One region of the Pantoea sp. KPR_PJ genome, then DNA from elsewhere that is predicted to be linked to it. Evidence: predicted binding sites of a transcription regulator. Region 1 holds the regulator's gene; each other region holds the start of a gene.
What was found. The regulator CRP, encoded in region 1, controls carbon source genes, mostly activating them, when cyclic AMP is high. The targets are predictions, from matches to a motif close to ATGTGANNNNNNTCACAT.

Region 1 (2,268 bases):
AGAAGGAAAGCAGATCGCCTGACGACGGAAGCAGCAGACGGCCTGGCCACGCAAAAGCGACAGACGCACCCAGCGATAAGGTGCGTCATTACGCAGGGCAGCGCTGAGTAAGACGTGCTGTCCTTGTCACCGGCACCAGCGGTTTGGCTTACTGCGCCACAACCTCATAGCTGTGGGTAATGTCGACCCCTTTGCCCAGCATCAACGCCACCGAACAGTACTTCTCCGCTGACAGATCTACCGCGCGCGCCACGGCTTTGTCGCTCAGCGCCTTGCCGGTAACCACGAAATGAAGATTAATATGGGTAAACAGGCGCGGTGCCTCTTCACGGCGTTCCGAGGTCAGCTTTACCTCGCACTCCACCACATCGTTGCGGCCCTTTTGCAAAATAGAAACCACATCGATGGCACTACAGCCGCCAGTCGCCATCAGCACCATTTCCATCGGGCTGGGCGCTTTATCGCCCGAGTTACCGTCCATCAGGATCTGATGCCCTGAAGAGGACTCACCCAAAAAGGTTAATCCTTCGATCCACTTCACTCTTGCCTGCATTGTTTTTCCCTCGAGAATAGCCTGTTTGCCGCCAGAGTACGCGTTCACCTGACAAACAGCAATCCAGAGTAATCCCCCCTCTGCTGAAGCGAGACAACAGAAGACAGCTGACAAAAGCTGTGCTACAAACAGTGCTGAAAATAGTTTCGTCTTATTAAGGACGAAGGCGGGACACCTCAAGCGCCTGGCGCAAAATGGAACCCCGAATAATCTCCCTCTCGGGAAACGCTTGAAGCTTTCATCGCCTGGCAGAGAATATGACTCTGCATTTTGGGCACGATTACAACAGAGGATAATAGCGAATGGTTCTCGGCAAACCGCAAACAGACCCTACACTCGAATGGTTCCTGTCCCATTGCCATATTCACAAATATCCATCCAAAAGTACGCTGATTCATCAAGGTGAGAAGGCTGAAACGCTTTACTACATCGTGAAAGGTTCCGTTGCGGTACTGATCAAAGATGAAGAAGGTAAAGAGATGATCCTCTCTTACCTGAATCAGGGTGATTTTATTGGCGAGCTTGGCCTGTTTGAAGAAGGTCAGGAGCGCAGCGCCTGGGTACGTGCAAAAACCGCGTGCGAAGTGGCCGAAATTTCTTACAAGAAATTCCGTCAGCTTATTCAGGTGAATCCGGATATTTTAATGCGTCTCTCTTCGCAGATGGCGCGCCGTCTGCAGGTTACCTCGGAAAAAGTGGGCAATTTAGCTTTCCTCGACGTGACCGGACGTATTGCACAAACCCTGCTCAACCTGGCAAAACAGCCAGACGCCATGACGCATCCCGACGGCATGCAAATCAAAATTACTCGTCAGGAAATTGGCCAAATCGTTGGTTGCTCACGCGAAACCGTGGGCCGCATTTTGAAAATGTTGGAAGACCAGAATCTGATTTCCGCCCACGGCAAGACCATTGTCGTGTACGGCACCCGCTGATTTCCTCTCTCTCCCGGCGTGATGTTTCTGTCACGCCGCTACTGTTTTCAGTGAAGTGATGTGGCGTCGAATCATCTATCACCCCGAAGTTAACTATGCGCTGCGGCAGACGCTGGTGTTGTGCATTCCTGTGGCGCTTGGCTGGCTGTTTGGCGATTTGCAAAAAGGCCTGCTCTTCTCTCTCGTTCCCGCCTGCTGCAACGTGGCTGGCCTGGACACGCCGCATAAACGCTTTTTCAAACGCCTGGTGGTCGGCGGCTCGCTGTTTGCGCTCGGCAGCTTTCTGATCCAGCTGCTGACGCTAAAAGGCGTCCCGCTGCCTGCCGTGCTTTTTGCCTTGCCGCTGCTGCTGGGCGTGACTGGCGAAATCAGCCCGCTGCACGGTCGTCTGCTCCCTGGCACGCTGGTCGCGGCTATCTTTACCCTTAGCCTGATTGGGCGTATGCCAGTCTATGTGCCACCGCTGCTCTACATTGGTGGCACGCTCTGGTACGGGCTGTTCAACTGGTTCTGGTTTTGGCTGTGGAAAGAGCAGCCGATGCGTGAAACCCTGAGCCTGATCTATCGCGAGCTGGCGGATTACTGCGACGCGAAATATACGCTGCTGACCCAGCTCACCGATCCCGAAAAAGCGCTGCCGCCGCTGCTCGCGCGCCAGCAGAAAGCGGTTGATCTGATTAATACCTGCTACCAGCAGATGCACATGCTCTCTGCCAGCCGCGACAACAGCCATAAACGGCTCATGCGCGCTTTTCAGGTAGCACTCGATTTGCAGGAACA
Region 2 (2,268 bases), on a different contig from region 1:
GATAGAACAGGGTTTCGTTTGTGTCCTGAATATTGCGCAGGTAGACGTGTTTATCGTTGTTGTTTTTAAAGTCCTGGAACTGACGCCAGGCGCGTTCTGCCTGCTCTTCAATGCTCTCGACCGCTTCAGGCAGCAGGCCGTTGAGGTTAAATTCGTTGCGCTCTTCCAGAGAGAAGGCACTGCCTTTGTTCAGTAGGGGAAATTCCAGCAGGATCGGGCCAGCGTAGGGGATGTACAGTGGACGTTTACTTTCGTACTCGTGTTCCATGAATGGATGCTCCGGTTGCAATGTTGTCTGGCAAAAACGCAGACGCCAGTCGTTCTTTTTTTGTGTAGCTGGCGCACGATCCTATGAAATTTCTCGCTGATGTACAGCTTTTGTAAATAAAAGTTATTGCAAGTGTTGAAAAGCGTGCCGTGGCTCAGCCTTTATGCAGCGTAACGCATGTGAGCCGGGTGCACCCCAGCGCCTCCAGCGTGGCCTTTGTCGCGGCGAACTGATCCAGCGTGGCATCTTCCACTTCGGCCAGCGTGGCCGCTTCAATACTCTCGCAGGCTTCGCCCTGCATATTCAGCAGGATAAGCGCGGCCTGAAGCGGAGGCAGGCTGGGGTTAAAGGCGGCATTCTCGGCATAGCGCCCGGTGACCACGACCCCGCTGGCGGTGCGCAGCGCAATCCCGCTGTGTGAGCCGCTGTAGGGCGCGTGGCTCTGGCTGGCAGCCGCGATTGCCGCCAGCGCCAGGGCATCGCCCTGTGCCAGATAGCCGTGATCCACGTCATCTAACAGCAGGCTGGTGATATTGAGATCGCGCGGGCCAAACGCATCCGGCAGGTAGTCGGCCAGTGTCGACACGCGGCGGCCAGGCAGGCTGATGCGCAGGTCGGTGCCGCTGTTGAGCTCATTCATAAACTGGCGGCAGTGGCCGCACGGCGTATAGTTGACGGTTACGGCTTCCAGGCGGCGTTCACCACGCAGCCAGGCGTGAACGATGGCGCTCTGCTCGGCGTGCACCGTTTGCTGGAGCGCGACGCCAGTAAACTCCATATTGGCACCGAAATACCAGTAGCCGCTTGCGCCGCGTGCCACAGCACCGACGTTGAAGCGGGAGACCGGCGCCACGGCGCAGGCGGCCGCCAGCGGCAGTAAGGCCAGCGCCAGCGCGTCGGCGTCCAGTTGGGTCTGCTGCATTAGCGATGCAACCTGCTCCGGCGTCAGCGCCGCCTGAAACTGCGTATCGTCTAAAACCGGACGCAGTGCGCTTTGCAGATCAGCGGGCAACGCGTCGAAGGCGGAGATGAAACGTGGGTGCATGATAGCCTCGTTGAAATCGGGCGGCCGATTGCCGCCAGAGGGTTTATATGTGATCTGTATCGCTCTGACAATGCAACAGATTTGCATCGTTTCAACTTTGCGAGATCTCTCGCAAAGTTTTAACCCAGCATTCGCAGCAGCAGGGGAAAAATAAAGGGTGCCAGCAAAGAAGTGATGATGCCGCACAGCACCAGCGCCAGCGAGCTAAACGCGCCTTCCTGATAGTCAACTTCCGCTGCGCGTGCCGTGCCGAGCGCATGGGAAGCATTGCCGATCGCCAGTCCGCGCGCGGCACGGGTTTTGATACCTAACAGGTTGAGCACCATATGACCAAATACCGCGCCAAGCACGCCTGCAATCAGCACACAGATCGCGCTGATGGCGGGGATACCGTGCAGCGAGGCAGAGACCGCCATGGCGATAGGGGTCGTAACGGATTTGGGCAGAATGGTGGCGGCGATCTCCGGCGTAGCGCCCATCCACAGCGCGATAGCGGTGCCGGAGACCATCGCCGTGAGGCTGCCGATAAAACAGACGCCGATCAGCGATTTCCAGCGCGCGCGAATTTGATGCATCTGCTCATAGAGCGGCAGCGCCAGCGCCACCACCGCTGGCTGCAGCAGCTGGTTAAGGATCTGGCTGCCGGCGAAATAGCGCGCGTAGGGGATCTGCAGCACCAGCAGCAGCGGGATAATGATCGCCATCGCCACCAGCAGCGGATTGATTATCGAGATTTTCAGCTTCGCCGCCAGGCGGCGCGCCAGCATAAAGGCGCCGACGCTCAGCGGCAGCGACCACCAGATGTCACTCACTCGGCTTCTCCTGCACGCTGCGCGTATGAATTTTATGGGCGCTCCAGCCGACAATCGTCAGCACCAGGAAGGTGCTGATGACGACAGAGACCACGATGGGACCGAACTGCGCGCTCAGTACGTCGGTATAGTTGATGATGCCG
Region 3 (2,268 bases), on a different contig from region 1:
ACCACGAATAGCTTATCAGGCTCTCAAAGCGGGTGACGCATAAACCCAAAACAGACAGGGCCCGATACGCCATATCGCTTAAGTGACAGAGGAATAGCGATAAAGCCGATTAGTAACCCGTGCAGCCCTGAAGGGTACACCTGCCACGACAGGGTTAATGGTCGCCACATCAGGCGGTGCATGGCGTGTCACCCGAGCTGTTATCCCGTGCTCCCTCTGTTATGGCCGGGAGGGCGGGGTGAAAAAGCGGCGGCAGGCCATAGCGCGCCCGGGCACGGTCGCAGGCTTCGTTGTAAACGCCATTTTCGCCAGAAAGCGAAAACTCACGGCAGGGTGACGGCCGCTGCGCATAAATACCGCAGGATACGCAGCTGCCCGGCTCGCCCTGTAGGGCAATGCAGCGCGGTTCACGCGCGTTAGTGCCACGCATATTACGCATCATCAGGCTCAGGGGTTCAGTCAGTTCGACTGGCACTGAACCGCCAGCATCATCCGCCTCGGCCCAGTAAAAGGAAACTCTAAAGTGGGCGCAGCATGCACCGCAGGTCATACAGGGATTGAAATTATCGCTCATTTGATCGCCCGCCACTCCTGAGGCATCGAACCAAAATCAACACGGTGAAAAAGCAAAGTAATCACACCCGTTAATTTCTTCAAGAGAAATTTCACGTCCCCACGCCGCAGCAAAATTGATCTGAATCAATTCATTGTTTTATAAGCGCTTTTCCATAGTTGATTTAGATGATTTTTAGGTTAAATCGCGCTAGAAAGTTGCCACAACATCACGTCACACCCCTTAAAAATTTTTCTTTTTGTGCAAAGGAGCGATCATGAAACTGACAAAATGCGCGTTACTACTGGCAATGGTGTTACCGCAGCTGGCGCTGGCTCATGAAGCGGGCGATCTCTTTATGCGTGCGGGCAGCGCAACGGTGCGTCCTTCTGAAGGGTCCGACAACGTACTGGGCATGGGCAGCTTTGACGTCAGTAACAATACTCAGCTGGGACTGACCTTTACCTATATGGCCACTGACAATATCGGTGTTGAACTGCTGGCCGCCACACCCTTCCGCCACAAAGTAGGGCTGGCGGCAACGGGAACGCTGGCAACGGTGCGTCAACTTCCCCCCACGCTGATGGCGCAGTACTACTTTTTTGACAGCCAAAGCAAGGTTCGTCCATATGTTGGCGTAGGCATTAATTACACAACATTTTACGATGCCGATTTCAATCAGACCGGGCGTGATGCGGGCTTAAGCGACCTCAGCGTGAAAAATTCCTGGGGCGTAGCAGGCCAGGTGGGGCTCGACTACCAGATCAACCGCGACTGGATGCTGAACGCCTCGCTGTGGTACATGGACATCGATACGGAAGTGAAATTCAAGGCGGGTGGCGAGCAGCAAAACATCAATACGCGCATCGACCCGTGGGTTTTCTTCTTTGGCGCAGGCTATCGCTTCTGACAGAAAAAAGGCCGCGAATATGTCGCGGCCTGTTCGTATCAGCGTTATTTAATCTGCATATTGTTTACCACAGACTTCACGCCTTTAACGGTGCGTGTGACTTCTACCGCACGGCTGGCCATCTGCGGCGAGCTGACGAAACCGCTCAGCTGTACACGGCCCTTAAAGGTTTCAACGTTGATCTCACGCGATTTGAGTTCATCATCGTTTAGTAGCTGTGCTTTTACTTTGGTTGTAATCACCGTATCGTCGATATAACCGCCGGTCCCTTCTTCTTTGGAAGTCGGGGCACAGGCACTCAGCGTCAGTGCAACAACAACGGCGACCAGTGCGCCTGCAAGGACTTTAAACAGTTTCATTGCTTCTCTCCCTGTCTCAAACAAGATGCGCCGTTACCATAACGACGCAAAATAAGTGTGGGCGGGAAAAGCGAAAGCGGCAATGTGATGATGTAAAAAAGTATAATAAATCATGCCTTATCAGCAAATAAGGCATGAAAGGATCAACGCGTTGCGGCCTTCAGGCTGCTGACGAAAGCGGTCAGTTTTGCCAGCATCTCTTCGGGCTGGGCATGATGTTGCTCAATGATTTTCACAATGGCTGAGCCTGAGATCGCGCCAGCCGCGCCAGCGCGAATCGCCTCTTTCACCTGCGACGGTTCAGAAATCCCAAATCCCTGTAGCGCGGGCGCCGCGTTATATTCACTCAGCGTAGTGATCAGATGCTGTAGCGGCAGACTGCTGGCACGCTTCTCTGCACCGGTTACGCCCGCGCGCGACAGCAGATAGGTGTAACCGCGGCCATG

Region 2: the regulator CRP is predicted to act here: its motif matches at 1,361-1,378, upstream of cdd (cytidine deaminase).
Region 3: the regulator CRP is predicted to act here: its motif matches at 688-705, upstream of ompW (outer membrane protein OmpW).

The regions. Positions count from the first base shown of each region.
Region 1 covers NZ_JABMIK010000007.1:210,391-212,658, reverse strand. Annotated here, with positions in the region: gene HP564_RS15720 (phosphoribulokinase) at 1-22, shown strand, start outside; gene HP564_RS15715 (OsmC family protein) at 149-553, opposite strand; gene crp (cAMP-activated global transcriptional regulator CRP) at 856-1,488, shown strand; gene HP564_RS15705 (YccS/YhfK family putative transporter) at 1,547-2,268, shown strand, end outside.
Region 2 covers NZ_JABMIK010000002.1:386,236-388,503, reverse strand. Annotated here, with positions in the region: gene HP564_RS06525 (NAD-dependent malic enzyme) at 1-268, opposite strand, end outside; gene cdd (cytidine deaminase) at 423-1,313, opposite strand; gene HP564_RS06515 (CidB/LrgB family autolysis modulator) at 1,433-2,125, opposite strand; gene HP564_RS06510 (CidA/LrgA family protein) at 2,118-2,268, opposite strand, start outside.
Region 3 covers NZ_JABMIK010000005.1:265,606-267,873, reverse strand. Annotated here, with positions in the region: gene HP564_RS13440 (YkgJ family cysteine cluster protein) at 170-574, opposite strand; gene ompW (outer membrane protein OmpW) at 831-1,463, shown strand; gene HP564_RS13430 (BON domain-containing protein) at 1,508-1,822, opposite strand; gene trpA (tryptophan synthase subunit alpha) at 1,966-2,268, opposite strand, start outside.